Regions from separate parts of the Massilia sp. PWRC2 genome, predicted to be linked through region 2. Evidence: predicted binding sites of a transcription regulator. Region 2 holds the regulator's gene; the other holds the start of a gene.

Region 1 (14,839 bases), on a different contig from region 2:
GCTATTTTCTCACCTGGGGCTGGACGCAGCGGTGGCGGCCGAGGCGGCACTGTTCGTGCACATCATCAGCATCGGCATGCCAGCCTTTGCCTGCTATCGGGCGCTGTATGGCTACACCGCCAGCATCAACCAGACCAAGCCGGTGATGGTGATTGCGCTGGGCGGCCTGGCGTTTAATATTGTCGTCAACTGGCTGCTGGTGTTTGGCAACCTGGGCTTGCCGCGCCTCGGTGCGCTCGGCTGCGCGGTGGGCACGGCGGTCGGCACCTGGCTAATGCTGGGCGCCATGCTGTGGTGGATAAAAATTGCCCCGGCCTACCGCCAGACCAATCCCTTCGGCTGCTGGGAGGGGCCGCACTGGGACGCAATTGGCAGCATGCTGCGCCTCGGCCTGCCCATCGGGGTGACGTATTTTGCCGAAGTGAGCGCCTTCGGCCTGGTCGGCTTGATGGTGGCGCGCTTTGGCGTGGTGCAAGTGTCGGCGCACCAGATCGCCCTGAATTTTTCTTCGCTGACCTTCATGGTGCCACTGAGCTTTGGCATCGCCCTGATCACCCGCGTCGGCCAGGCGCTGGGCGAAGGGGCGCCGCGCAAGGCACGCCATGTGGCCTGGGTGGGGGTGGCGATGTCAGCCGGCTTCGGGCTGCTGTCGGCGGTGCTGGTGGCGCTGTTGCGCTGGCCGATCGCGCGCGCCTATACCTCCGACCCTGCGGTGCAAGCCATGTGCGTGCAGTTGCTGCTGTTTGCCGCCCTGTTCCAGCTGTCGGACGCCATCCAGGTGGCCACCTCGAGCGCGATTCGCGGCTACAAGGTGACGCGCGCACCGATGGTGATTCAGCTGGTGGCGTTTTGGCTCGTCTCGCTGCCGCTGGGCATCGTGCTGGGGCTGGCGCCCGCCTGGCTGCCATTCGGCCCGGCGGCGCCCATGCAGGTATTCGGTTTCTGGATCGGCCTGGTGCTGGGCTTGAGTGTCGCCGCCGTGCTGCTGACGGCCGCGCTGGCGCGGCTGGCGCGGGCGCGCGTGCCCGCTATCAGCGTCCCGGCGGCGTAATTACAGCTTTTGCGGGCGGACTCTGGTATCGTCCTGAGTTGTTCTTGTTCAACCATTACCGAGACGATCCATGCGCCTTTCGCTATGCCTTATTGCTGCCCTGCTGGCCGCGCCCGCTTTCGCTGAACGTCTGACCCTGGACCGCATCCAGGCCGATCCCGCCCTGTCCGGTCCCGGCGTGCGCAATCTGCGCGTGTCGCCCGATGGCGAGCACATCACTTTTCTGCGCGGCCGCGATGACAACCAGTTCCAGCTGGACTTGTGGGAATTCAACACCAAAGACAAGACCACGCGCCGCCTGGTCGACTCGAAAGTGCTGGTACCGAACGAATCAATTTCGCTGGAAGAAAAAGCCCGCCGCGAACGGGCGCGTACGGCCAGCCTGTCGGGCATCCTGAATTACAGCTGGTCGCCGGACGGCAAGCAGCTGCTGGTACCGATCGCCGGCGACCTCTATCTGGTCGAGGCCGCCCATCCGGACAAGGCCCGCAAAGTTGCCTCGGGCAATGTGGCTGACCCGAAAATTTCGCCAAAGGGACGCTATGTATCCTTCATCCGCAACCAGAATATCGTCGTCATCGATCTGACCACCGGCAAGGAAAAACAGCTGACCCACGACGGCAAGGGCACTGTCCACAATGGCGAAGCGGAATTCGTGGCGCAGGAAGAAATGGGCCAGCGCACCGGTTACTACTGGGCGCCGGACGATTCGGCCGTGACCTATAAACGCTTTGACGAAGCGCCGGTGCCCGTGGTGCGCCGCTTTGAAATTTTTGCCGACCGCACCGATGTGGTCGAGCAGCGCTACCCGGCCGCCGGCGATGCCAATGTGATCGCTGAACTGTTCATCGTCTCGCCCGTCAGCGGCGCGCCGCGCAAGGTCGACATCGGCGCCAACAAGGATATCTACCTGGTGCGCGCCGACTGGTCGGGCGACAGCAAGACCCTGGTCTACCAGCGCCAGAGCCGTGACCAGAAGACGCTCGACCTGATCGCCGTCGATGCCAGTTCGCTCAAGCAGCGCACCCTGCTGACCGAAACGTCGAAAACCTGGGTCAGCATCAGCGACGACCTGCGCTTCCTGAAAAACCAGAACGCCTTCCTGTGGTCGTCCGAGCGCAGCGGCCGCAATCACCTGTATTTGTACGGCATGGATGGCAAGCTGCTCAGCACCGTCTCGAGCGGCGAATGGGGCATCGATAACGTCCAGGCGGTCGACGAAAAGACCGGCCGCGTGTTCGTGTCGTCGAACCGCGACAATGTCGTCGACAAGCAGATCTATGCACTGGCACTCGATGGCAGCCTGGCCGACAAGCCGCTGCGGATCACCAAGGCGGACGGCTGGCACGAAGCGAACTTCGCCCGCAACGGCGAAGTGTTCGTCGATACCTTCTCCGATCCATCGACGCCGCCGCAGGTGTCGATCCGCAGCGCCGATGGCGCCATGGTGGGCTGGGTCGAGCAGAATGAATTGAACGACAAGCACCCGTACGGCAAGTACAAGGCAGACATGCTGCCTACCGAGTTTGGCACCATCAAGGCCAACGATGGCCAGACCCTGTACTACTCGATGATCAAGCCGGCCAATTTTAATCCGGAAAAGCGCTACCCGGTGTTCCTGTACACCTACGGCGGCCCGCACGCGCAGCAAGTCACGCGCAAGTGGGATAACCAGTTTTACCAGTACATGGCGCAGCAGGGCTATGTGGTGTTCCGCCTCGATAACCGCGGCTCCTCGCGGCGCGAGCGCCAGTTCACCGATGTGATTTACAAGGAACTGGGCAAGCACGAAGTGGAAGACCAGGTGACGGGTATCGATTGGCTGGCCAAGCAGAGTTTTGTCGATGCCAAGCGGGTCGGCGTGTTCGGCTGGAGCTATGGTGGCTTCATGACCCTGCGCCTGCTGTCGGCAGCGTCGGACAAGATCGCCATGGGGGTGTCGGTGGCACCGGTGACCGACTGGTCGCTGTATGACACCCACTACACGGAACAGTTCGTCGGCGCCACGCCGAAGTCGGACCCGACCGCGTACGCCAACAGCGGTGTGTTTGCCCACCTCGATGGCTTGAAGTCGCCCCTGTTGCTGGTGCATGGGATGGCCGATGACAATGTGCTGTTTACCAATACCACCAAGCTGATCGATAGCCTGGTGAACCGCAACATCAAGTTCGAACTGATGACTTACCCCGGCGCCAAGCATGGTATTTCTTCGCGCGCCGGCCAGCGTCATGTGTACTCAACCATCGAAGCATTTTTCCGCAAGCATATTGGTGACAAGGCTGACGGCAGTTAAATCTTGCCTTGCTTCATCGCTGCAAAAAAGCCGCGATATCGCGGCTTTTTTTTATCTGCTCCAACCAGCATGGGCCATGCTTAGTTGGTGGCGTCTTTCAGTACTTCTTTGGCGTCGCCGATTTTTTCCTGGGTCTTGCCTTCAACCTGGTTGGCCAGGCCTTTTGCCTGCTGTTCGGTGCTACCGACCAGCTTGCCAGCCTCTTCCTGAATTTTGCCGCCGATGTCTTTCATTTTGCCGTTGACTTGATCGCTGTTCATGGTGGAGCTCCTGTGTTTGGTAAGGGCATGGCGATGTGCTCATGCAGTGGGTTCAGAATATGGCAGGCGCGGCATGGCGTCTGTTAGCGAGCGAACGCTGGCTCAACAATAAGTTGACGATGCGATGCGGACAGGCCGGCAAAAAAGGGCGCATTACCCGTTAAGTCCGGGCAGCGCTGGAACTTCATTTTTAAAACGCGACTCCAAGTTACTCGACCATCGATCAGGAGAGTGATATGGACCGCGCCGCCTTCGACCGGCTGTTGCGACGCCTGCGGGCATTGGGCCTGCACGAGCGCGAGGAAGTGTGCCTGGAGATGGCCCACTCGATTTACGGCAAGCGCATTTGCGCCCTGATCGAGCAGGCCGGCCAGGACCGCTTGCAGTGTCCACGTTGCCAGAACACCAGGCTGTATCGCGACGGCAGCGCCAATGGCTTGCAACGCCATCGCTGCCGCCAATGCGGCCGCTCATTTAATGCGTTGACCGGCACCCTGCTGGCGCGTCTGCGCCATAAAGATCGCTGGCTCAGTTATTTTGATTGTTTGCGCGATCAGGCGTGTACCGTGCACCGGGCGGCAGAAAAAGTGGGGGTGCATGCAAACACCAGTTTTCGGTGGCGCCACCGTTTTCTCGACTGGGCCAAGTACGACCGGCCGCGCAGCCTGCAGGGCATCGTCGAAGTTGACGAGACGTTTTTATTCGAGTCGCAAAAGGGCGCGAAGCAGTTAACACGACCTGCGCGCCGGCGCGGCGGCGTCGCCAGCCGGCGCGGCATTTCGGCCGACCAGGTCACGATCGTGGTGGCGCGCGACCGCGCCGGCAATACCATTGATTTTATCGGCGGCCGTGGCGCCTTAAAAACGGCGAGTCTGCAGCGTCATTTGCTGCCAACACTGCAGACAGATGTGCTGCTGGTCAGCGATGGCAATCCGGTCTACCGCCGGTTTACCCGTGACGCCGGCATTGCCCACCGCGCCGTCAATCTCAAGCGCAAAATCCGCGTCGATGGCGCTATTCACGTGCAAAACGTCAATGGTTATCACAGCCGTTTTAAGGGCTGGCTAGGCCATTTTAATGGCGTCGCCACCCGCTATGTGGCGAATTATCTGGGTTGGCGCTGGGCCATTGACGGCAACCGCATCGACTGCGCCGAAAGCTTCCTCAGAGCGGCGCTGGGGGTTTTCCGGAGTTAGCGGTGAAAGCGTCAAAAAAAAGCCGCGTCGAACGCGGCTCAATGGCACTACCATACGCTCACTCAGCGGTTACCGCGATTGGGCAAATCGTCCTTCAGAACTTCCTTGGCGTCGCCCGCTTTTTCCTGCAGCTTGCCCTCGGCCTGCTTGATCTGCCCCTTGGCTTGCTGCTCGCTGCTGCCGACAACTTGGCCGACTTTTTCCTGGATCTTGCCGCCGATATCCTTGGCCTTGCCTTTGACTTGGTCCTCGTTCATTTCGGGTACCTCGCTTGCTGGTGGTTGGGAGCACCACCTTACGACCACGCCTTCGCTACTTCTGTTCGCCACTTAACATAACGGCCCGATCAGGCTTGCGCCAGACGCTGGCGAGCCAGCGCTGCTCGGACGACGGCACGCCACTGGGCCGGTAGTAATGGTCGAGATAGAGAAAGCCGGCCTCTTCCATAAAAGCACGCCATCCTGCCAGGTCATGATAGCTGCCGTAGCGCTCGCCGCTCCAGCCTTCCTGGTTGTCGCCACGGGGATTCGAACTGAACAGCACGCCACCCGCTTTCAGCGCGTCGTACAGCTTGCGCAATACGGCCGGCAAGGCGGCGCGGGGAACGTGAAACAGCGAAGCGTTGGCGTAGACGCCATCGAACTGCGCCGCCGGCAGCGCAAGATGGAGAAACTCTTGCTGCCACACTTCACAGCCGCTGTAGTGGCGCGCCATCTGCACGAACTGATCGGCGCCGTCGATGCCGATGGCACGGTGACCAAGCGCCGCCAGGGTTTTCAGGTCGCGCCCCGGGCCGCAGCCAAGATCGAGCAGGCACAGCGGCGCTGGCGCCGCCAGCGCGCCTAAAAAGGCCGCGATGTTCTGACTCACATCGTGGCCGATGGTGCCGGCAAAGAAGCTCTCGGCACGATCGTTGTAATGGGCCACGGTGCTGCGGGCAATGGCGTCGAGCGCGTCGTTCATGGCAGCGGCCATCCTAAGGCATCACCAGACCCGCACCCGCTCTGTCGGCGCCAGATACAGCGACTGCCCCGGCTTGACGTCAAAGGCCTGGTACCAGGCATCGAGATTGCGCACGGTGGCAGCGCGGTACTGCGACGGCGCATGGCCATCGGTGAGCACGATGCGGCGCAACTGGGCGTCGCGCATCTTGCTGCGCTCGCTGTGGGCATAGCCGAGGAAGAAATCCTTGTCGCCATCGAGCGGTGCGCTCTTGCCCGCCAGGGTGGTACGGTAGGCATCGTAAGCGGCGGCGACGCCGGCCAGATCGGCCAGGTTTTCGCTGAGCGTCAGGTTGCCATTGACGGCCAGATCGGCAAACGGTTTATACGCCGAAAACTGCGTCGCCAGCCTGGCCGAGGCTTGCGTAAAATGTTCCTTGTCCTGCGTGGTCCACCAGTCGCGCAGGCGGCCCTGGGCGTCGAACTGCGCACCCTGGTCGTCGAAGCTGTGGCTGATTTCATGGCCGATCACGCTGCCGATGGCACCGTAATTGGTGGCGTCGGACGCCTTCGGATCATAGAACGGCGGCTGCAGGATGGCTGCCGGGAACACGATGCCATTTTGCAGCGGCATGTTGACGGCATTGACCAGCTGCGGCGGCATGGCCCATTCCGACTTGTCGGCTTTCTTGCCCAGCTTGGCGAGCTGCTGGCGCGTCTGGAATGCCTCGGCGCGCACCACGTTGCCGAAGGCATCGCCCGGCACCACGCGCAAGCCGGCGTAGGAATCCCAGCGGTCCGGGTAAGCCACGCCGACATACAGGGTCTTGAGTTTTTCCTGCGCCTGGGCGCGGGTGGCCGGTGCCATCCAGTCGAGCTTGTCAATGCGCTGGCTGAAGGCAGCAATGATATTGGTCACCATGTGCTGGATGCGCAGCTTGTCGGCGGCGGCAAAATTGCGCTCGACATAGACGCGGCCGACTGACTGGTCCAGGGCGCTGTTGGTGGCAGCGAGCGCACGCTTCCAGCGCAGCGACTGTTGCGGCGTGCCCGACAAGGCCTTGCCATAAAAGGCGAAGCGCTGATCCACAAAGGCCTTCGACAGGCTGCCGCCGACATGGTTGATCTGGTGGAAAGCCAAATAATCCTTCCAGGTGGCCAGATCGGTCGACGCCACCAGCGCCGCTTCACCCGTGGCGGCGCCCGGATGCCAGACGATGAACGTGCTTTGGCCGGACAACCCGGCGGCCTTGAAGAACGCCGCCCAGTCCATGCCGGGGGCCTTGCTGGCAAAGTCTTTCAGGGTCCAGCTGTTGTTGGCTTTTAAGACGTCGGCGGAATCTTCGCGGCTGGCATGGGCCTGGGCGATCGCCGTTTCCAGCGCCATCACCTTGACGGCGCGCGCTTCGCTGTCACCGAACCCGGCCAGCGCCAGCATGGCGGCGATGTGCTGCTGGTACTTGCTACGCAGCTCAGCCATGTTGGCGTTGTCGGTCAGATAGTAGGCGCGATCGGGCATGCCGAGGCCCCCTTGCAGCAGGAAGGGCACGTTGCGCGTCGGGTCGGCCAGGCCCGGTGCCACCCAAAAACCAAAAATATTTTCAGTGAAAAAATTGGTGTTGTTCAGTGGATCGACGTCAGCGCGCAGCGATGCCCCCAGCGCACGCGTCAGTTGCGCCTTGCTGGAAATCGCAGCGATGTTCGCCAGCAGCGGCTTGAGGGGTGCGGCGCCTTTCGCCTCGATGGCGGACTCATCCATGAAAGTCTGGTAAAAACTGGCCACCTTGCGGGCGTCAGGCTTGGCCTTGGGGTCGGCGTTGATGCTGTCGAACATCTTGACGATGCGCGCATTGGTGTCTTCGGCGATCGAGGCGAACGCGCCCCAGCTGCTGCGATCGGCCGGAATCTCCGTCTTCGCCAGCCACTCGCTATTGGCGTACGTGAAAAAATCGTCGCCCGGCAGCAAGGCCGTGGCGGCCGGCCGGACGATGCTGCTGGCAGCCGGCGCAGCCTGGGCTGGCGTTGGCGTTTGCGCCTGGGCGAAGCTGCAGGCGGCGCTGCACAGGGCAACGGTGATGGCGGTCTTGAGCGGAGTCCAGCTGGTGTTCATGGTGTCCCTTGAAGAAATGAAATAGACGGTATCGAGCGCCCTTATTGCGCCGTCACGTTATTGTAATGCGGCGCGTACTTGCGGTAGCAAACGTGCCTTGCGTGCCGCGCGCATGCGCACGCCATTGCCGATCCGTTGCGCTTCGACCAGGGCAGCGGCGCCAAAGTGCTCGCTGACATAAGCCTCCATGCGCGCGGCGTCGCCCGCATCGGCAGACGGGGCGACGATGTCAGCAAACGCCCGGCCGCGGCCGATCGCATCCTGGTCTTGCATCAGGCGCTCGCGGTTGGCGACCGCAAAGTCCCAGGCCTGGGCGAGGTGCGCGTTGGCGGCGACGGCGACAACGACGGGCATTGCTGCTTGTACGGACAACTGCGGCGACAACTGCGGCGACAACTGCGGCGACAGCGCCAGTTGCAGCACCCGCGCCGCCTGGCGCGGATCGGCCACCTGCACCAGGGCGCGCGTCAAGCGCTTGCGCTCGGCGTCGCTGGAGCTTGCCTGCAGGCGCGCGATCAGCAGGTCGACGGTGGCGCCATTGGCATCGTGGCCGGCCGCGCTGAGTACGACGTCGAGCATCGATGGACTGACGCTGGCCGGCCGCCGCACGTAGCGCTCAAACCGCAGCTGCGCTTCGGCCATCGCGGCGGGGTCGCCGGCGCGCACCAGCATGGCAGCGAGCTGCGCGCGCAATGCGCGCTCATCGACCGGTTCGCCGTTGCGTTCTTCCCAGCCCAGGCTGGCAAATTTTGCTTGTAGTAGCTTGATGATGAAGCGGCGGATGAGCGCCTGTTCGGGGGTGCCAGCGGCCAGCGCGTCGAGGCTGCCCAGATTGGCGAGGATGGCGCCCCAGACGGCGCCACGGTTTTCCTTGGCATACTGACCGACCAAGGTGAGGTACGATGCCAGTGGCAAACGCCCGGCCAGCACCATCGCCCAGGCATCGGCCTGCAACTTCAGGCGGGTGGCGTCGGGCAGCCGGGTGACCTGGCGTGCCAGCGCATCGAACGAGGCGGGGTCGTAGTGCACGCGAAACAGGCCGACGGCGTCGGCGTCGACCACCAGCACGCCATCGCAGCTCTGGCTGACGGTGGCGCTGGCGCTCGATAACAACACGGTGCTGGCCTTGCCATCGACTTTGCCGACCTGCACCGGCACGCGCCACAGCATGCCGTCGGCGGCCGGCTCGTCAAGACGAAACGGCTGCTGGCGCAGGGTCACTTCACGCTTGCCATCCTTGCACTGCTGACTCACTTGAATGACGGGAAAGCCGGCCTGGGTGGTCCAGTCGGACGCCAGTTGTTGCAGCGGTTTGCCGGCGGCCGCTTCGAGTGCGGCCCACAGCTCGTTACTGGTGGTGTTCGAATACTTGTGGCGCGCCAGATACGCGCGGATGCCAGCGCGAAATGGCGCCTCGCCCAGATAGGCTTCTAGCATGCGCAGCAAGGCCTGCCCCTTGTCGTCAGCGATGGCATCGACGGCATCGCTGGCCTGGGCTTCGGTGGCGATGGCGCTGTGGATCGGACGGCTGGTCGTTCCGGCATCGAGGTCCAGCATCTGTTCCCGGCTGAGCTGGGCATCGAGTGCGGACCGCCACTCGGGGTGAAAGTGCTCGCTTGCCTTGACTGCCATCCAGCCGGCGAAGGCTTCGTTGAGCCACCGGTTGTCCCACCAGGCCATGCTCACCAGGTCGCCGAACCACTGGTGCGCCACCTGGTGGGCGTTGACGGCAAAGCGCAGCTGGCGGACGGCGTCGGGACTGCTGAGCGCATCGACCAGCAGGGCCGATTCGTTGTAGACGACGGCGCCCCAGTTTTCCGTGGCGCCCTGCAAGCCGCCGGGTATGGCAATCTGGTCGAGCTTGGCCAGCGGATACGCTACGCCAAAGTAGTCGCTGTAATACTGCAGGACGTCGGCCGTCACCGCCAGCGGGTAGGCGGCGGCGCCCAGTTTGCCCTCGGTGGTGACGATGCCGATATCGACCCCATCCTGCTTGCCCGACAGGCGCTCGAGTTCGCCCGCCACCAGCACCAGCAGGTAGCTGGGCATCTTCGGGGTGATGGCGAACGAGCTGCGTTGCAGGCCCGATTCGAGGCGTTCCTGCTTGTCGATGGGAGTGTTCGAATACGCCTTGAAGGTCGCTGGCAAATCGACGGTCAGTTTAAACGTGGCGCGAAACGCCGGCTCATCCCAGTTCGGCAGCAGGCGGCGGGCGGCGGGCGCTGCCAAGGCCGTCGCCAGCAGGATTTTTTCGCGCGCAGCGACTTGATATGTCACTTGAAACATGCCACGCGCTGCGCGATTGATCAGGCCGCGAAACTTCAGCGCCAGCGCGTAGCGTCCAGGCGCCAGCGGCTTGTCGAGGTGAAAGCTGAGGGTTTGTTGCTGGGCATCGAGCAGCGGCGTGAGCTTGACTTCGCCGATCTGGCGGCCGGCCAGGGTGGCGCTATCGATGTCGAGGTCGACGGCGTTCAGCACGATGATCGAGGTCGCCGCCAGGACGTCGATGGCCACCGTTTCGGCGCCCAGAAAGGTGTGGTCCTTCAAATTCGGCGTCAAATGGACGGCGTACTGGACCGGCACCACTTCTTTTGGCAGCGTGCCCGGCGTTGTGGCGAAATTGAACGGTGCCTCGGCACGCGCCGCCAGCGCAGCGCATGCCAGCACGGCCACGCTCATCATTCGGTGGAACATTCTCATACGGGTCTCGGGTATGGTTGCTGGGCGCGGTCACCATTGTGGCGACATAACCCAGCCAGCACTGTAGCGCCGCGCCGGGCAGAGTTCGGGGCCGACGCGATGGAATGCGAATAATGAGGGCAAAACGTCAATAAAAGGGCATGAACGCGATATCGCCACGCTAATTATGCAAATTGGAAATATTTTGCCCGTTTATAGCACCGTCCTCGCACCTTCGTAACAAATTGAAAGAAATTGGATTTTTTATCGTCGCCACCCTAAAGTTTGGCCGGAACGGGCCGTTATGGAGAGACACGCGGCAATCCGATTGAACAGACAGTGGTGCGACCATGACTTCGAACGACGTAGTAAGCATGTATGAACAACTTGCTGGCTTGAGCGCCCAGATGTGCCTGGCCGCGCAGGCTGGTGACTGGACGTCGCTGGCCGCCCTCGAGCGCCAGTGCGCCAGCCATCAGCAAGCCGTGCAGGCGGGTGTGCCGCCGCTGACGGGCGAAGCGCGCAGCCGCAAGATCGCCCTGCTCAAGCAGATCATGGCCAACGACCGCGCCATCCGTGATGTCACGGAATCCTGGATTAACCATGCGATCCCCGGCGTCGTCCATTAAGGTGTCCCCGAAACACCGTGGCGGGCGGCGCCTAATCGCAATGATTCGGGTCTTCTAGCACATTAGTACGAATGTACGGTGAGTAAGGGGCCGGACACAGCGGACTCGCATAACAATTTTCAAAGTCGACTCAAGTACCTTCTCACGTCATCTGGCGTCGCCGCGCAACGATTTTGTCCCCGACAGACCGGGAGCTGCCCGTGGTCGCGCTTGGCGCCCCAGCGCCCTGCCGCTGACGGCCATCGACCGCGTCGGTGATTCGCTCTCCCTTCCGCAGCAGTCCCCGCGGCCGCTCCATGCGACTACCCCAAGGTCCGCCTTCGGTTCATCACAAGTGCACGGCTTTACCGCAACGACCTGAAACCTCCGCATCCCGACGTTGCATGGATCGCCGGCAACGTCATAAGCTCGCGCGGCCTACGTTGATGGAGCACAGGCGCGATGACCGTCGTGCCAGCTGTTGGTTGAGAGCCGCTAAATTCTTCACTGCAATTTCTTGCAGGATTTTGACTGATCGCAAAAAATTTTTTTGCAGAACAAGAATGCATCAAGCTGTCGTTCGACGGGAATAGCATAATTTTTTTACGACCAGGCTGGACATCAATGCAGCACGTTGAATTATTGCTTCCCGAAAATGGTCGGCGCAACTTTCATAAAAGATATTTACTTCAGGCGGCCCTGACACACCGTAGCAGGTAGGGGGCTCTTGCATTAATCAACGGAACTGTACGAATGTGCGGTGAGTAACGTAGATACGATGGCAAAGTGCGCAGCACCTTGTTCAAGGTCGCCTTGAACGCATCACGAAGTAAGGGGGGAAATTCCCCAGCGCCGCTGTCGCGGCACCTTCCCGTTCGTGCACGCTGGAGCGCGCGCCACTTGTCGGGGCCAGCTGTTAAAAACTGCGGAGGACACATGGAAATTTGGATGACTTCAAGCACCGAAAGCGTCGAATTTGCGGCCACGTTCGCCTTGGCGAAAGCGCGCATGGAACCGATATTCAATCAGCGCTTTGGCGAACTGGCGTATGGCAGCGGCCTGGTTGAACTACAGTATTGCGCGCGGCATCACGCCTTACCCCATGAAATTGTCGGCGAGACCAAAAAATACGCGAAAGCCTCGCACACCGCGCATATCTATGCAAATCTGGAAGTGCCTGCCAACTGCTCCGTCAAGGAAATGATTACATCGGTCGCTACCTCACTTGCAAGCCATATCGTGAACTTGCGAAAATTTAAGATTAGCAACTTCGACATTGATAGATTCTGCGCAGACTATGCCAATTTTGCAATGCGCGAAAGCTGGACCGTGCCCTTGGGATTTCCTGCGGTGTTGCCGGCCACGCCTTGTCAGCCACAGTGGGCAAAAGCCCATGAGATGGCGCACCGTCGATCACAGGAAAGTGCACAGCGCCGCCGTGCCGGTGACCAGCCAGCTTTTGAAACTGCAATGCGCTGACTGCCGCTTCGGACAAAGGGCCACTCAAGGCACGCTCGAATAACCGTCACGAGCGTCCTGCTGTCGCATTGGTAGCGCGATTTTGATCAGCTAAGGTATTTCAGGGAGATGGGATAGGCGCCCACATTTCCGACTTTTCAAGGTCGCATCAACCAGCGCAAGTAGGCTGTCCTCGCCCGCGTAGGAGCGATGCGACACTACCGTCGAGCACTGCGCGCAGCTGCTCGCGGTCGTGTAATTCAACCAGCCTACCGCTGATGGATACCCCGTGCTGCGTGTTAAATCGCGCAATCAAGCGGCTCACCGTTTCGACGGTAGTCCCAAGATAACTGCCGATATCGCTACGTGTCATGCTCAACCGGAATGATCGGCTCGAGTAACCTCGCCGCTCATATTTATTACTCAGATCAAGCAAGAAGCCAGCAAAACGCTCATCCAGGCTTGCCATGGAAAGTAAACACGACCTTTCGTAATTATTTGCTAACGCTCCGCTCATGATTTTAAGAAATTGCTCACCCAACTGTGGTGCGCTCGCCATCGCCTGCCTAACATTCCGATAAGATATTTCGCAAACCTCGCTGTCTTCCAGGGCCATCACCCGAGCCACATGCACGCCTGCAGCAATCGCCTCCATGCCGATAATGTCACCCGGCATATAGAATTTCACTACATGTAAAGTACCGCCGGGATCGCGGCTTAAGACCTTGAATTGACCTGAACGGACAACGTAGAGCATGTCAAATCTATCGTTCTCTCTACACAGCACTGCGTTACGTTCGACACGTCGCTTTCCGGTTAGCACCGTGTCGAGGATCTCGGCATCACCGGTATGAAACAGCATCGGCAAGCAGCTCTTGGCGGCACCACACAATGCACAATGTACCGCGCCTTGATCTACTGACTCAGCGGAAAAACTGCCTGCTGTGTTGCCATGTTTGACGTCTTTACGCATCATCGCTGTCCTCCCAGCCATCATTGTTTTTCTCGTTGACCATCACCGAACTGATCAGACCTTGCTCCATCGCATAGCGGGCAAGTTGCGCGTTGCTATGGATGTTCAATTTCTCAAACAGGCGGGTACGGTGAGTCGAAATAGTCTTTGGACTTCGATGTAAATGGGCAGCAATGTCACCTGTGCTATCGCCCGCGACGATTCGCATCATCACTTCGAATTCTCGTCCTGTCAGCACCGTATGGCCTTTTTTCGAATGGCCCTGTACTTGCCTGAACAATAATTCGCTCAGAAATTCACTGAAGTGTTTGCCACCATCGGCGACCTTGCGTACTGCACTGACCAGGTCAGGCAAGGACGCGCCTTTGCTCAGATAGCCGTCTGCCCCCGCCCGCAAAGAGCGCAACGCATATAGTTCTTCCCCGTAGGCGCTGATGACAAGGACGCCAATGTGTGGCATAAGACGTTTGATGCGGGCCAACAGGGTCAGCCCGTTTTCATCTGGCAAGTCAATATCGACCAGTGCAACATTGATCATGCGACAGTCCAGTTCAGCCATTGCCGCATTTGCGCTCAGCGCCTGCCCCACAACAATAATGTCATCAGCGGTACCGAGCATTTGACGAAGTCCGGTAATCACCAGCGGATGATCGTCAACCAGCAGCACCCGAATTGGTTCAGCGCGCATATGCATACTCGTACGGAAATTCAAGTGACAGACAAATGCCCTGACCAGCGGGAATACTGACCGTCAAGCTCGCACCGAGCGCAGTCGCCTGTTCGCGCATGCTGACCAAGCCGAGTGAGTTCAAGCCATCGAGTTCTTCCACTGGAGCACCAACACCATTGTCTTGGGCTACGGACACCACAGTGCCGTTACATTGATAAATTCGTAGCGTCAAACAACTCCCCCCGGAGTGTTTCTCCGCATTAATCATTGCTTCACTCAGAACACGGTACACAAGGCGTTCAAATTCGTCGAGGAGAATAGGTCCCTCAAGACTGGCATCGGTATAGAACGTCACCGCCAAACCACTGCGTCTTGCCAGGCTTTTCGCCTGCCACTCGAGTGCCGCCCATACACCCATTTTCTCAAGCAAAACAGGGCGCAAATCAACGCCGATCTTTCGAATTGTGGCAAACGCACAATCGGCAAGCACCGCAGCATCCTCCAGCAAATCACTGGCGACGAGGCCGAGCTGCGTCTGTCGTGCAATAGCGACACAAATGCACGCCTTGATGGCGGTTAGCACGGCGCCAAGGTCATCAT
Region 2 (14,839 bases):
CAATCCGGACTTGCCTATGTTGAGGAGATCTCCAGCCATGATGATATTTTCCTAGACTACGATGACACTGGTAACGGCAGCATCGGCCATAACTTGACTTGACAAAGTAACCACTGCGGGTGGCGGCCGATGGCGCGCTGCCGCCTAGCCCAGCGAATGACTGATAATTTTGCTCAATTTTGCAGCATACAGGGGATCGGTGGCGTAACCCGCTTTCTGCAAGCCGTGCGCGAACTTGCTGGGGTCGCCCGCACTGGCGAGCACTTTTTCGTAGCGCGGATTGTCGCTGAGCAGCTTGGCGTAATCCTTGAAACTGTCGGCGTAAGAATCGTAGGCGCGGAATTTTTCCAGCCTGGTGTGGGGGACGCCGTTGACATATTCGGTAGTGACGGCGGTGGCAACCTTGCCGGTCCAGCCAGCACCGGCCTTGATACCGAACAAATTGTGGCTGCTGCTGCCGTCGGCATTGCTGATCACGCGCTTGCCCCATCCCGTCTCCAGTGCTGCCTGGCCGATCATGAACTTGGCAGGGATGCCGGTGGCCTTGCTGGCCGCCTCGGCGTCAGGGCCAACCTGGTCCTGGAATGCACGCACGTGCGGCGCCTGCACCCGCCCCGAGGCGCTGATGCCGGACGACAGGCCGCTGCTGGCAACAGTGGTCGCCAGCGCGCCGGGCGTGCTCATCATCGCTTCGGCGCTTTTCGGTGCCGGCATGGCGCTGCCATCGCTGCCGATGGCCAGCGCCTGGCTCTGCGCCTGCAGATTGGCAGCCTGCGAGCCGAGCTGGCGCACCAGCACATCGGCCAGGCCCATGCCCCGCTTGGCCAGGTTCTGGCTGGTCTGCTGGTCCAGCATCGACGTAAATGTCTTGGTCTGCTGGCTGTCCATCGGGCCATCTTGCGGGGTGGCGTCGCGCATGCTCTTCATCATCATGTTGATGAACATCGCTTCGAACTGGGTCGCCGCCGATTTGAGCGCCTCCGGCGAACCGGCCTTGGCCGCCTGCTTGAGGTTGCCCAAGCCCTGGGTATCGAAGGCCAGGCGGGACGACAGGTCGTTGGTGGCAGCTTCCATGGTCGCCCCTTAAATGATTTCGAGTTCGGCGCGCAGCGAGCCGGCGGCCTTGAGCGCCTGCAGGATCGACAGCAAATCCTGCGGTGAGGCGCCGATGGCGTTCATGGCCTTGACCACTTCGGCCAGCGAAGCGCCGCCCTTGACCAGCAGCACCTTGCCGGGGTCTTTCTTGATTTCGATATTGGCCGTCTGCACCACCGCGGTCTGGCCGCGCGAACCGGCCTCGGGCTGGCTGACCTGGGTGTCCGGGGTGATGGTGATCGACAGGTTGCCGTGCGAAATGGCGCACGCTTCGAGCGTGACAGCCTGGTTCATCACCACCGAGCCGGTGCGGGCGTTCATGATGACCTTGGCATTCGCGGTGGCCGGGCTGACGTCGAGTCCTTCGAGAATGCCAAGAAAAGCCACCCGCTGGTCCGACGACGACGGCGAACGCACGCGAATGACGCGGCCATCGAGCGCAGTGGCGATGCCGGGCCCGAAGTGGTTGTTGACCGCTTCGACGACGCGACTGGCGGTGAGGAAATCGGTGCTGTTGAGTTCCAGGCGGATCATATTGTCGGCACCCAGGCTGTTCGGCACGGCGCGCTCGACGGTGGCGCCGCCTGAAATCTTGCCCACGCTCAAGTGATTGACCTGCACCGCGGCGCCTCCTGCAGCAGCGCCGACGCCACCGACCAGCACATTGCCCTGGGCCATGGCATAGACCTGGTTGTCGGCGCCTTGCAGGGGCGTCATCACCAGGGTGCCGCCGCGCAAGCTCTTGGCGTTACCGATCGACGACACGGTGATATCGATGGTCTGGCCGGGCTGGGCAAACGCCGGCAAGGATGCCGTCACCATCACGGCAGCGACGTTTTTCAATTGCAGGCTGGTGCCAGCTGGCAGGTTGACGCCCTTTTGCTGCAGCATTGCCGTGATCGACTGCACGGTAAATGGTGTTTGCGTGGTCTGGTCGCCGGTGCCGTCCAGGCCCACCACGATGCCGTAGCCGGACAATTGGTTGGTCCGCACGCCGCCGATGCTGGCCAGGTCTTTCAGGCGTTCGGCGCGGGCGGCTGGCGCGCCCAGTACCACCGCCAGGGCCAGGGCCAGGGCAAAAGCAACAGAGAACAATGGCGCGCGCTTCATGGAGGCCTCCATCAGAATGGCAACAGCGACTGGAAGAACCGCGACGCCATCGCCGTCATTTCGGCGCGGTCGATCTGGCTGTTGGTCCGGTATTCGACGCGCGCGTCGGCCACCACGGTGGACGACACCGTGTTGCCGGTCTGGATGGTGTCAGGATTGATCATGCCGGAAAAGCGGATGAATTCGACGCCCTTGTTCATCGCCACCTGCTTTTCGCCCGACACGATCAGGTTGCCATTTGGCAGCACTTCAGTCACCGTCACGCCGATATTGCCCGTGAAGGTGTTGCTGGCGCTCTGGTTGTCGCCATCGGCGAACTTGTTGGCGGTGGTGGCGGCGATGGTGGCACCGAAACGTCCCTGCAGCGGGCCGGGAATGCCGGCGCTGACGGCGCCCGTCTTGTTGCCCGAACTGGCGCCGGCCTTGACGGCGGCAGTTTTCTCGACGATGGCGATGGTCAGCAAGTCGCCGATATGGCGCGCCTTGCGGTCTTCGAACATGGGACGGAAAGTCGAGGCCTGGTAAATGGCGCCGTTGGCCGGCAGCGACTGCTCGCTGGCCACCGGCCGCACCGGCGCGCTGCGCTGGGTGATGGTCGTTGGGGTGGTGGCGCAGCCGGCCAGCAGCAGGGTAGCCACAGCGGCCAGGACGGCTGGGAGCAAAATAAGCGATTTCATAATTGCGACAGTTTGGCCAGCATCTGATCGGAGGTGGTGATCGCCTTGCTGTTGATTTCGTAGGCGCGCTGGGTCTGGATCATATTGACCATCTCTTCCACCACGTTGACATTCGAGGTTTCCACATAGCCTTGCAAAATCACGCCGGCGCCGTTGGTGCCGGGAGTGTTGGTGTTCGGACTGCCCGACGAACCCGTTTCCACATACAGGTTCTCGCCTTTCGACTCGAGGCCGGCGGGATTGACGAAGGTGGTCACCTGGATGGTGCCGATCTGGGTTGGCGCATTGGTGCCGGCGGTGGTGACGGAGACGGCGCCATCGCGGCCGACGGTGATCGACAGCGCATTGGCCGGTACCGTGATGGCCGGCTGGATGACAAAGCCGGACGACGTGACCAGCTGGCCGTTGCTGTCGCTCTGGAAGGAACCGTCGCGGGTGTACGCGGCAGTGCCGTCGGGCATCAGGACATTGAAAAAGCCCGAGCCGTTGATCATCAAGTCTTTCGAATTGCCGCTGGACTGGGGGTTGCCCTGGGTGTGGATGCGCTCGGTAGCGACGGTGCGCACGCCGGTGCCGATCTGCATGCCCGACGGCAGCGCGGTCTGTTGCGACGATTGGGCGCCTGGCTGCCGCACGTTCTGGTAAAGCAAGTCTTCAAACACGGCGCGCGACCGTTTAAAGCCATTGGTGCTGACGTTGGCCAGGTTATTGCTGATTACGTCCAGATTGGTCTGCTGTGCTTCCAGGCCCGTCTTGGCGATAAAAAGGGAACGAATCATGTGCTTCTCCAGTAACGTGGCTGACGAAAGGCGCCATGCACATCGTTACTATACGGCGCACCGCGTTAACTCAAAGCAAGGATCTGAGTCGCTTTTGCGGCGTTGTTCTCGGCATTCTTCATCATGCTCATTTGCATTTCAAACGAGCGCGCCAGCGAGATCATGCTGACCATCGAGTCGATCGGGTTGACATTGCTGCCCTCAAGCATGGCGCCAGCGACCGACACATTCGGATCGACCTCGGCCGGCTTGCCATCTTTCAGGCGAAACAGGCCGTCGTCGCCGCGCACCAGGTCCGCCTCCGCCGGGTTGACCAGTTTTAAGCGCCCCAGCACGGTCGGGGTGCCCGGCTTGGTGCCTTTTTCGATGGTGGAAATGGTGCCGTCGCCGCCGATGGCGACGGTGACGTCGGGCGGAACCGAGATAGGGCCGCCGTCGCCCGCCACGGCATTGCCGCCGATCCCAGTCAGCAAGCCGTTTTCATTCATGTTGAGGGCGCCGCTGCGGGTGTAGGCTTCGCTGCCATCGGCCATGGTCAGCGCAATAAAACCCTTGCCGCGGATGGCGACGTCGAGATCGCGCCCGGTCGCCTGCAGGGCCCCCGACGAAAAATCGGTGCCGCTGGTCGCGTTGACGACAAAGGCGCGGGTCGGCAAGGTGCCGCCCTCGACCTGCACCGCGCGAAAGGCGTCGACCTGCGCACGAAAGCCGGTGGTGCTGACATTGGCCAGGTTGTGCGAGGTGGTGGCCTGCTGCTCAAGGATGTGTTTGGCGCCGCTGCCGGCGGTGTAAATGAGACGGTCCATGCTGTGCCCTTTCGGCGCGGCGACAAATCACTAAATTTAGCGCAAATTCACCAGCGTCTGCAGCACCGAATCCTGGGTCTTGATGGTCTGCGCATTGGCTTGATAGACCCGCTGCGCGGTGATCATGTTGACCAGTTCGGCCGTCAGGTCGACGTTGGAGTTTTCCACCGCCGACGACTGCAGCGTGCCGAGACTGCCCGAGGTGGGCGCGCCGACCAGGGCGTTGCCGGAGGTGCTAGTTTCGGCCCATGCATTGTTGCCCAAAGGCGACAGACCATTCGGATTGGCGAAGTTCGCCAGCACGATCTGCCCCAGTGCCTGCGACTGGCCGTTGCTGTACTGGCCGAGGATGACGCCGTCCGCGCTGGCCGAGAAGCGCTGCAGGTGGCCGGCGGTGTAGCCGTCCTGGATCGATTGCTTTTCACTGGTGGCGGCGCCGTACTGGGTCGAACCGGTGAAGGTGAGCGAGACGGGCAACACGCTGGCGGCGCCGGTGGGGGGGAAGATGGTCAAATCGACCAGCATCGGCGGGGTGGTGGCCGACAGGGTACCCTTGGCGTCAAAATTCAGGGTGCCAACTTTAACTGGCTGCAACTGAACGGCGGCGGCAATATCCTTGTCGACATCCTCAGGGGTGTTACCCAGCACGCCACCGGAAATGGTGGCGGCGCTGGCGATGGCTGCCTGCTGGGCAGGGGTGGCGTTGCCGATGGCCGGATTGGCGGCGGCCGCCACCACCATTGCCGAGGCCGCGGTGGCATAGGCGGCCAGCGCGCTGGCGACGGTGGCGGCATTGACCGGCACTGCCTGCACAGCGGTGCGCCAGGCATCGCGTGCGTTGTTGACGGCGGTAAAGGGCGCGGTGGTGCCCTGGGCGGCGGCGGCCACTTTCAGGTTATTCAATTCCATGCCGTCGTTGGCCACATACACATCCCAGGTGCCGGCACCGTTACGCACGTAATACGAGCTCATCACGTGGGCATTGCCCAGCGAATCGTAGACGTCGATCGGAATCTGCTTGTTGTAGCTGGCCGTGTCATTCACATCGAAGGGCGTCTTGGCCGGATTGAGTTCACGCGAATCGAGGTTGAGCTCGGTTTTTACGGCGGTGGTGGCGACCGGCTTGAGGTCGGCCGTGCTGATCTTGATGGGCAAGGGTGAGCCAGCCAGCAGGTTGCCGGTGGGCCCGGTCTGGTAGCCGGTCAGCTTGGCGCCCTGGGCATTGACCATATAACCCTCTTTGTCGAGGGAAAACTGGCCATTGCGCGAATACTGGACGGCGCCGGCCACCGTGGTGCGGAAAAAGCCGGCACCGTTGATGGCGATATCGAGCGGATTATTGGATGACTCTACATTGCCCTGGGTGAACTGCTGGGCGATCTGCGAGACCTTCACGCCAATTCCCGCCTGCGTTCCCAGCGAACCCTGCAGCGACGATGCATAGACGTCGGCAAACTGCGCCTGCGAGCCCTTGAAACCGACCGTGCTGGCATTGGCGATATTGTTACCGATCACATCGAGCGATTTTGCAGCGCCGTTCAGACCGCTAAGACCTTGTTGAAAAGACATGATGTACTCCTGCTAGATAGGGGATATGGGGCGCGTGCTTACAGAATTTGCTTGATGTCAGCCATCGTGACGATGCCCTTGGTGGGCAAATTGAGCTTGACCCCGGTGGCGGCGTTGGAGGTGATGCTGGCCACCGTGTCGAGCGACAGCGCCTTGGCGTCCTTGAGAGCCTCGCCGCCGGCAGTGGCCTCGACGCGGATCAGGTAGCGGCCATCCTTGACGGTGACGGGGCTGCCGTTGGCGTCAAGCTTGGTGGCATCGGGCACGCCGTTCCACAGCAGCGGATAGGTGCCGGCCGCCTTGGCGCCGAGGTCAATGGTCTCGATGTCCTGGCCGGTGCTGGTGTCGGTGACGATCAGCTTGACCGAATCGGCGGCGGTGGCAATGTCGACGCCCATCACGCCCTGGCTCTTGGCGAGGTCGACGTAATTGCCCTCGACCAGCACGCTGTGGCCGATCATGCTGCTTGCCTGCATCGCCTCGGTCGACTGGTAGCTCGACTTCAGTGATTCGAGCGTGGTGTTGAGCTTGTTGACCCCGGTGACGGTCGACAGTTGCGCCAGCTGACTGGTCAGTTGCGCATTGTCGAGCGGATTCATGGGGTCCTGGTTTTTCAGCTGCGTCACCAGGAGGGTCATGAATTTATCGGTGTCGGCGGCCACCGTGCCATCGGTCGAAGTGACCTTTTTGGCATTCATGGTGGCCATCAGGTCGGTGCTAACGGTGCTGGTATCGATGGTGGTCATGGGAGTCAGATCTAAAAGGTTACTGGCCGATGGTCAGGGTTTTGAGCAACATGGTCTTGGCGGCGTTCATGGTCTCGACGTTGGTCTGGTACGAGCGCGAAGCGGACAGCATGTTGACCATTTCATCGACGACGTTGACGTTGGGCATGGAGACATAGCCCTTGTCGTCGGCCAGCGGATGCTTGGGGTCGTACTGCTGGCGCAGCGGTGACGGGTCTTCCACCACCTGCGCCACCTTGACGGCGGTCGAGCCGTCATCGAGCGGCACCGCTTCGAACACCACCTGCTTGGCGCGGTAAGCCTTGCCGGAAGCATCGGTGGCGCTGTCGGCATTGGCGAGGTTGCTGGCGGTGGCGTTCAGGCGCTGGGCCTGGGCACTCATGGCCGAACCGGACACATTAAAAATATTAAACAGCGACATGCTTACTGGCCTCCCTGGATGGCGGCCATCAGATTGCGGATCTGGTGGTTGATCATGGTGATGCCGGCCTCGTATCGCACGCCGTTGTCGGCGAACTGGTTGCGCTCGACGTCCATGTCGACCGTGTTGTTGTCAGCCGCACCCTGCGCGTTCTGGCGGTACAGCAAGGGGGTGCCATCGGCCAGGGCATTGCCGCTGGCGGCGGCCTGCAAGTGCTGGGGCGAACTGGCCGCCAGCGCGCCGGCCGCTGGCGTGCTCTTGTTCAGTGCCCCGGCCAGCGCGCTGGCGAAATCGATGTCGCGGGCCTTGTAGTTGGGCGTGTCGGCGTTGGCAATATTCGAGGCGAGCACCTGCTGGCGCTGGGAGCGCAGGCTGAGGGCCGCTTCATTGAACCGCAGATAATCGTCGAGTTTGCTAACCATGTCCGCTCCGGGTGGGTGCACTTATGAGAACAGGACCAATCATACGTAGAGGCAAGGTGGGCCAATCGAACGAGCAGCATGGGCAAACGGCGGCTATTCGATGTTTCACCGGGGAATCATGGAGCCTAAAATAGCACCATTCCACCATCCGCTGCCCCCCGGCCTCCCATCATGCATGCTCGACTGACCGTACTTTGCGCCGCCCTGCTGAGCGCCTCCCTGGCACAGGCACAGGCACACCAGGATCTGGGGCAACTGGCCCGCCTTGCCGAACAGTTTTTGCAACAGCAAGGCGCCGCCCTGCCCGGCGAAGTCAAGGTCGAGGTGCGTGCGCTGGACACCCGCATGCAGCTGGCGCCCTGCCCCGCCCCGGAAGCCTTTCTGCAAGCGGGTGCGCGGGTGTGGGGAAATACCACGGTGGGGTTGCGCTGCAGCGCGCCGACGGCGTGGAAAGTGTATATTCAGGCGAAGGTGATGGTAACGGGCGAGTATGTTGCCGCCGCCGTGCCGCTCGGCCAGGGCCAGCCCATCGAGCAGTCGCAGCTGGTGATGCTGCGCGGCGATCTGGCGGCGCTGCCGAATGGCGTGGTGACCGACATGGCGCAGGCAATCGGCCGCAGCAGTACCATGTCGCTGCCGTCCGGCGCGCCGCTGCGGCTCGATGGTTTGAAATCGAAGCCGGTGGTACAGCAGGGCCAGATCGTGCGGGTGGTATCGAACGGGCCCGGCTTCAAGGTCTCGGCCGAAGGCCGTGCCATCGGCACCGCCGGTGCCGGCCAGGTGGTGCAGGTACGCACGCCGGCTGGCGCCATCATTAGTGGCATAGCGCAATCAGGGGGGCTGGTAGAGGTTGTTTTCTAACTTCGCTCGTTGATGTGCGCTAAAGTTTCGGACTTACACGCCGTTACTTAGACATATCGCGGTGCGTGCATTTAGAACATGGCACCGGTCAAAGAGGAAGATGCTGTGAAAATTAACGACACCCCCAAAAGCACCCCCGCCTTGCCCACGGCCAGCAGCACGGCTGCCGGCGCGCGCAGTGCCGAACGCGCGGCGGCCACCAGCCAGCCGGCGACCGACAGCGTGCGTTTGTCGTCGCAGGGCCAGGCCCTGGCCGGTACCAACGGCGCCGGCGCCGTGTTCGATACCAAGAAAGTCGAACGCATCAAGCTGGCCATCGCCGATGGCCAGTTCCAAGTCAACTCCGAGAAGGTGGCTGACGGCCTGCTGGAAACAGTCCGCGACCTGCTGCACTCTCGCAAACGTTAAATTACCATGACCAGTCCCCTTGCCACCTTGCTTGACGAACAACAGACGATCGGCTCCCTGATCGGCTTGATGCAACAGGAACAACAGTTCCTCGTCAGCGCGGACAGCGATGGGCTCGATCAAATCACGCCGCAAAAATCGGCACTGGTGCAGCAGGCGGCAGCGCTGGCCAGCCGCCGTCATCTGGCGCTCGGCAGCGTCGGCTTTGCCGCCAGCGAAACGGGGATGGAAGCCTGGCTGCTCGAAGCTGGCGCCGAAGCGCGCGCCCAGTGGACCGACCTGCTCAACCACACACGCGCCGCCAAGGAACTCAACCGTGTCAATGGCATGTTGATCAACAAGCAGCTGACCATGACCCAGGTGGCCCTGAACGCCATGCGCACGCCGGCCGGCAGCAGCGAAGCGGGGTTTTATGGCGCCAACGGGCAAACCACCGCGGGCGGACCGTCCCGGCGTTATGTGGTCGGTTGATCTTATTTGAATAGCAAGCGACACGCCGCCGTGCTTTGACGGACGGGCTTAGAACCTATCCCGGTAGGTCGGAGTCGCTGCTTGCGCGCCTGGCAACCGATGGCTGCGTTACTCGTCTTAGCATGGCTCGCCATGCGTCATCCTCGCGCCTTGCCCTCGGCTGCCATGCATCGCAATCCGCTTCCTCCTACCTACCGGGATAGGTTCTTACTGGCCGACGTGCGCGAACATGGCGGTGGCCACGTCGAGCGGCGTGCGCTGGTCGAGCCGGTTGACATCATTGACGAAAGCGCCGCTAAAACTGATCTGGTAAGCGTGGCGGCCATTCATGAAGCGATAGGCGTGGCTGATGTCGAAGCGGGTCGACAACTGGCCATGCGGCTTGATGGCAACATAATCATGTTTCGTCGGCAGCGCCCGCTTGACGAGCATGCCGACATAGTCGAGCGGATCACCATTCGAACTGTCGCGCACCTCGAACAGATTGCCTTCCGGCTCGCCTTCATTGGCCAGCACGCGCGGCACGTAAATGGTGTGCTCGCTGTGGTTGTCGATGGTAACTTTTGCCAGCAACTGGCCGTCGTGCGTGTCAACCACGATGTTGCTGGCAATGACAGCGACCACGCCATCACGGGCACGGGCGCCGGCGTTCATGGCGCCCATCGCCAACAGGGCGGCAACGCCGGCAACCACGGCCAGCATTTTGCCGCGCTTTTGAAGTGCTTTCAACATCGACTGCTCCACCTTGAGAATGGCGGCATTGTGCACTGCGGCGGTGCGCGGCGCCAAGCGGGTTTGCGCTCCGTTACAAATATTTTTACGAAGAGCCGCCGAGGAACGGCCTTGGCCACCACGGCTGTGCTCAGCGCGCCGGAATCTCGGTCGTGGTATCAGGCAAGGCCGATAGAATAGTCACAGCCACGCGGCGGTTGCGCGCGCGCCCCTCTACGTTGTCATTGCTGGCCACCGGAATATTGTCGCCGTGACCGACCACGGTCATCCGCGCCGGTGGCACGCCAGCGTCGGCGAACAGGCGCACCACGGCGCCGGCGCGGGCGGCCGACAGTTCCCAGTTCGATGGGAACACGGGACGGCGAATTTGCTGGTTGTCGGTGTGACCTTCCACTTGCAGCGCGTGCGGATCGTTGCGCAGCAACACTGCCAGCGCCGCCAGCGCTTCGCGCGAGTCGGCCGTCAAGGTGGCGTCGCCCGAGTCGAACAGCACGCTGGCATTGATTTCGACGCTGACGCCGCGGCTGTTTTGGGTGACCCGCACCTTGCCTTCCTTGACCAGCGGCGCCAGCGTCGAACTGAGTTCGCGCGCCAGTGCGGTGAGCCGTTCGCGTTCGCGCCGCAACGCCTCGGCGCGCCGCCTGGCCAGCAGATTGGGCAGGACAATCGGCGGCGCCACCTGGGCGCTGGGCGCGGGCCGGCCGACGGCGGCGCTGCCGCCGAACGCGCTGCCGAGCGCATCAGAGAGCACGCGGTATTTGCTTTCGTTGACCACCGACACCGCGTACATGACGACAAAAAACGCGAACAGCAGGGTAATAAAATCGGCGTAGGAAATCAGCCAGCGCTCGTGGTTTTCGGCATCTTCAACGTAGGGCTTGCGCGCCATGACGGTACCGGGACGCTTAATCGCGCGAGAGCAGGCTGGCCACGCGCTCGTCGATCACGCGCGAATGGTCACCGCTGGCGAGATCAAAAAACACTTCGAGCAGGATTTCGTACTGCACCACCTTTTCAGCCACGATGGCTTTCAGCTTGTTGCCAACCGGGTAGAAAAACAGGTTGGCCAGGCCGACTCCGTACACGGTCGAGACAAAGGCGACGGCAATACCGGCCCCCAGGCGCGCCGGGTCGGACAAATTTTCCATCACGTGAATCAAGCCCAGTACGGCGCCGATGATGCCGATGGTGGGAGAATAGCCGGCCGCCGATTCCCAGATGCGCGCGCCCTGGCGCTGGGAAAATTCGTAGGCGTTAATTTCCGTTTCCAGCAAGCTGCGCAGCTTGTCTGGCTGGATGCCGTCGATCATCAGCCGCAAACCCTTTTGCACGAATTTGTCGGTGGCGCGCGTCATCGCCGGTTCGAGCGCCAGCAAGCCGTCGCGGCGCGCGGTCTGGCTCCAGTTGACGATATCGCGCGCCAGCTTCTGGCGCTGGTTCGGCGGCGGCTGGAATACCCAGCGCAGCATGCGCATGCCGCGCATAAAGGTCGGCACTTCGCTTTGCAGCAGGACGGCGCCGGCGGTGCCGATGACAACGATGGCAAACGCCGCCGGCTGCACCAGCGAGGCAAACTTGCCGCCGTCGATGGCATGGCCGACGAACAGGCCGGCCAGCGCCAGCGCCAGCCCGATTACGCTGGCCCAGTCCATGCCTGCTCCCGGAGAGTTGCGCGCAGGCGGGCCACGGCCTGGGTGTGCAATTGCGACACACGTGATTCGGACACGCCCATGACGGCGCCGATTTCCTTCAGATTCATTTCTTCTTCGTAGTACAAGCCCATCAGAATTTTTTCACGCGGCGGCAACGCATCGATGGCATCGATGACGGCCTGGCGGAAGTCGGTGTCGAGCAGGGCCCGCAACGGATCGTCGTCGTCCACGGCATAGCGGTCGAGGAAGCTGTCATTGCCTTCGTTGTCATGAAAGTCTTCGTAATAGACCAGCTGGTGGCCGCCGCCATCGGCCAGCATGTCCTGGTAATCGGCCAGCGACAGTTTGAGCGACTTCGCCACTTCCGATTCGGTGGGCGCATGGCCCAGCTTTTGCTGCAGGCTGGCCATGGCGGCCTCGATCTTGCGCATGTTCTGGCGCATCGAGCGGGGCAGCCAGTCGCTGTTGCGCAGCTCATCGAGCATGGCGCCGCGGATGCGCAGCACGGCGTAGGTTTCGAACTGGGCGCCGTGCGTTTCCTCGTAGCGGGAAATGGCATCGAGTAAACCAATCATGCCGGCCTGCACCAGATCGTCGACTTCCACGCTGGGCGGCAATTTCGCCTTCATGTGGTGGGCGAGCCGCTTCACCAACGGCATGTTATCCGTCAGCAGCTGGTTCTTGTCGGCTTTCCCTTTGACGTTATACATTGTTTAAGCGAACGTTTTCTTAAGCGCCAAAGCGGGTCTGTCCCCCTGCATGGCCAAGTGGTGGCATGCCTGCACGGGCAAAACGGCCCGCCAGCTGGCGAAACGCCACCGAGGCGCCGGCCAGCGGAAAGGCGTCGACGACGGCGCGGCCAAGGCGGGCGGCACGGTGCAGGTATTCGTCGGCCGGCACTGATCCCATCGAAGTCAGTTGCACGGCCAGGTAACGGCTTGCTGCAGAACACATATTATCGTATACAAGCTGCGCCTCGGCCTCTGTCGCACCAGTGACCAGCACGCCGAAGGGGCGCCGCCCCAGTTGTTGCGACAGGCGTTTGATCAAACTGTAGGCGGCGGTGATGGAGACGGCGCTGGTGCCGACCTGGACGACGATCTCGGCGCTGTCCATGATCGGCACCGGAAAGCTGCCGTCGGGACCGAATTCGCCGTCGACGATCACCATGCCGCTTTGCTTGACCAGCACATCAAAACTTTTCGCCAGCCGGCGCGCATCGTCGGCGCCGCAGTGATCGGTGCCGCTGTGTTGGGCGCCGGTCTTGCGTTTCATGGTTGCCACCGAAAACCCTTGCGGTACCTGGCGCACCACTTCATTGAGGGCGCACTCCTGGCGCGCCACCTGCAGCAGGCTGGCACCGTGCGAGACGCCGAGGCGTTCGGCGACGCCGTAGTCGTGGTGGCAGGCGTCGACGATCAGCACATCATTGCCGGCGCGCGCCAGCGAGGCGCCCAGGTTGACCAGCATGGCGCCCTTGTCGTCCTGCGCGTGGGCCGACAGGAAGGTGACGATGCGCGGCCGCGGCCCCGCCAGCATGCGGCGCAGGCCCTCGGCCTGGTCGAAATCGAAATTAGCCATGGCTTACCTCGCGCAGACCGTGCTGCATTTTGCCGGCCTGGGCCATCAGCAGGGGCAGATCGCTGTCATCGAACTGGCTGGCGCCGTCGCGCGTGAGGCGGAAGGCGCGATCGATCAGCATGGCGCGGTCGGCCAGGTGCAAGTCTTCCGGCACCCGCTGGCCATTCGAGATATAAAACAGGCGCAGCTTCTGGCGGATGACGACGTCGAGCACGTTGCCGATCGAGGCAGCTTCATCCATCTTGGTCATGATGCAGCCGGCCAGGCCACTGCCCTGGTAGGCGCGCACGACTTCGTTGAGGGTTTCGTTGGTCGAGGTGGCGTTCAGGCACAGCAGGCGTTTGACATCGGCGCCCGTCTCGCTGAGCATGGCGACCTGCTCGGTGACCATCTGGTCGCGCTGCGACACGCCGACCGTATCGATCAATACCGTATGTTTATTCCGCAATTCCTTGAGGGCGATGCGCAGGTCCGCTTCGTCTTTGACCGAATGGACCATCACGCCGAGGATTTTGCCGTAGATACGCAGCTGCTCGTGGCCGCCGATACGATAGGCATCGGTGGTGATCAGCGCCAGCTTGTCGGGGCCGTGGCGCATCACGCAGCGGGCCGCCAGCTTGGCGGTGCTGGTGGTCTTGCCGACGCCGGTGGGGCCGACCAGGGCAAACACGCCGCCCTGGCCCAGCACTTCATCCTCGTTGGCCATGCTGGTCAGATTGCGTTCCAGCACGGTTTTAATCCAGCGCATGCTTTCGACACGGTCTTTACCGGATGGCATTTTTTCGATCAGATAGCGGGCCAGGGTGGCGGAAAAGCCGGCGCCCAGCATATCGCGCAGCACCTGGGCTTTTTCCGGCTCGCGCTGGGCGGTGGTGCCCCAGGAAATGGCGGCCAGCTGGGTTTCCATCAGGCCGCGCATGGCGCGCACTTCGTGCATCATGGCCGACATTTCGGCGGCGGCGCTGTCCTTGGCGTGGGCGATGGCGTTCGACATCATGGCGCTGATCTGGGCCATGTCGACCGCCTCGCTGGCCGCTTGCATCGGCGCGGCGCGGCGGTTGGCATAGCTGACGGGCGCATCGTGATCGAGGCGGGGGGCCGGCTGGTCCATGGCGCTGCCGTGGGCGGGCGCGGCAATCGAGGCGACGTCGTCATTGGCCAGGGCGAGGATCTCGACGACGCCATCGACCGGGCGGTTCGACAGGATCACGGCATCGGGTCCGAGCGCTTCGCGCACTTTGCGCAGGGCTTCACGCGAGGTGGCGGCGGTAAATTTTTTGACGTTCATCGAGCATGCTCCTGCTGAAGGGGTCAGTGCGCGCCCATGCGGCACTGCCATTTCTCACAGGTCAATTATTGACGATGCTCTTAGGAAACCATCAAGGGAAAAGGCGGGTGATAGTCCCGCTATTCGAATTGGAACAGATGAGCCCGTTGCCTGAAGCGTCAGGGGGGACTGGCACCGCGGGTGCCAGTCCCCCTGCTGCCAGCTTTACCCCAGGCACAAGC

Evidence for each region. Region 2 encodes FliA, which starts transcription of late flagellar genes. Its sites were predicted from a motif close to CTAAAGTTTNNNNNNNNNNNGCCGNTA; they were not measured.
Region 1: a site for FliA is predicted at 10,809-10,835, ahead of ACP7BZ_RS05410 (flagellar protein FliT). Genes of this name have one in related genera too.

The regions. Positions count from the first base shown of each region.
Region 1 covers NZ_JAFCUW010000002.1:141,711-156,549, reverse strand. The annotation lists gene ACP7BZ_RS05450 (MATE family efflux transporter) at 1-1,051, shown strand, start outside; gene ACP7BZ_RS05445 (alpha/beta fold hydrolase) at 1,122-3,344, shown strand; gene ACP7BZ_RS05440 (CsbD family protein) at 3,425-3,604, opposite strand; gene ACP7BZ_RS05435 (IS1595 family transposase) at 3,841-4,800, shown strand; gene ACP7BZ_RS05430 (CsbD family protein) at 4,863-5,057, opposite strand; gene ACP7BZ_RS05425 (class I SAM-dependent methyltransferase) at 5,113-5,763, opposite strand; gene ACP7BZ_RS05420 (M13 family metallopeptidase) at 5,785-7,851, opposite strand; gene ACP7BZ_RS05415 (M1 family metallopeptidase) at 7,909-10,551, opposite strand; gene ACP7BZ_RS05410 (flagellar protein FliT) at 10,881-11,159, shown strand; gene ACP7BZ_RS05405 (hypothetical protein) at 12,075-12,617, shown strand; gene ACP7BZ_RS05400 (cyclic nucleotide-binding domain-containing protein) at 12,766-13,572, opposite strand; gene ACP7BZ_RS05395 (response regulator) at 13,562-14,257, opposite strand; gene ACP7BZ_RS05390 (sensor histidine kinase) at 14,247-14,839, opposite strand, start outside.
Region 2 covers NZ_JAFCUW010000001.1:654,782-669,620, forward strand. The annotation lists gene flgK (flagellar hook-associated protein FlgK) at 1-39, opposite strand, end outside; gene flgJ (flagellar assembly peptidoglycan hydrolase FlgJ) at 145-1,074, opposite strand; gene ACP7BZ_RS02945 (flagellar basal body P-ring protein FlgI) at 1,084-2,205, opposite strand; gene ACP7BZ_RS02950 (flagellar basal body L-ring protein FlgH) at 2,217-2,882, opposite strand; gene flgG (flagellar basal-body rod protein FlgG) at 2,879-3,661, opposite strand; gene flgF (flagellar basal-body rod protein FlgF) at 3,727-4,467, opposite strand; gene ACP7BZ_RS02965 (flagellar hook protein FlgE) at 4,504-6,036, opposite strand; gene ACP7BZ_RS02970 (flagellar hook assembly protein FlgD) at 6,075-6,782, opposite strand; gene flgC (flagellar basal body rod protein FlgC) at 6,802-7,203, opposite strand; gene flgB (flagellar basal body rod protein FlgB) at 7,206-7,625, opposite strand; gene flgA (flagellar basal body P-ring formation chaperone FlgA) at 7,797-8,486, shown strand; gene flgM (flagellar biosynthesis anti-sigma factor FlgM) at 8,592-8,894, shown strand; gene ACP7BZ_RS02995 (flagella synthesis protein FlgN) at 8,901-9,365, shown strand; gene ACP7BZ_RS03000 (hypothetical protein) at 9,573-10,154, opposite strand; gene motD (flagellar motor protein MotD) at 10,228-10,986, opposite strand; gene ACP7BZ_RS03010 (flagellar motor protein) at 11,003-11,749, opposite strand; gene ACP7BZ_RS03015 (RNA polymerase sigma factor FliA) at 11,731-12,459, opposite strand; gene ACP7BZ_RS03020 (MinD/ParA family ATP-binding protein) at 12,479-13,330, opposite strand; gene flhF (flagellar biosynthesis protein FlhF) at 13,323-14,618, opposite strand; gene rfbD (dTDP-4-dehydrorhamnose reductase) at 14,823-14,839, opposite strand, start outside.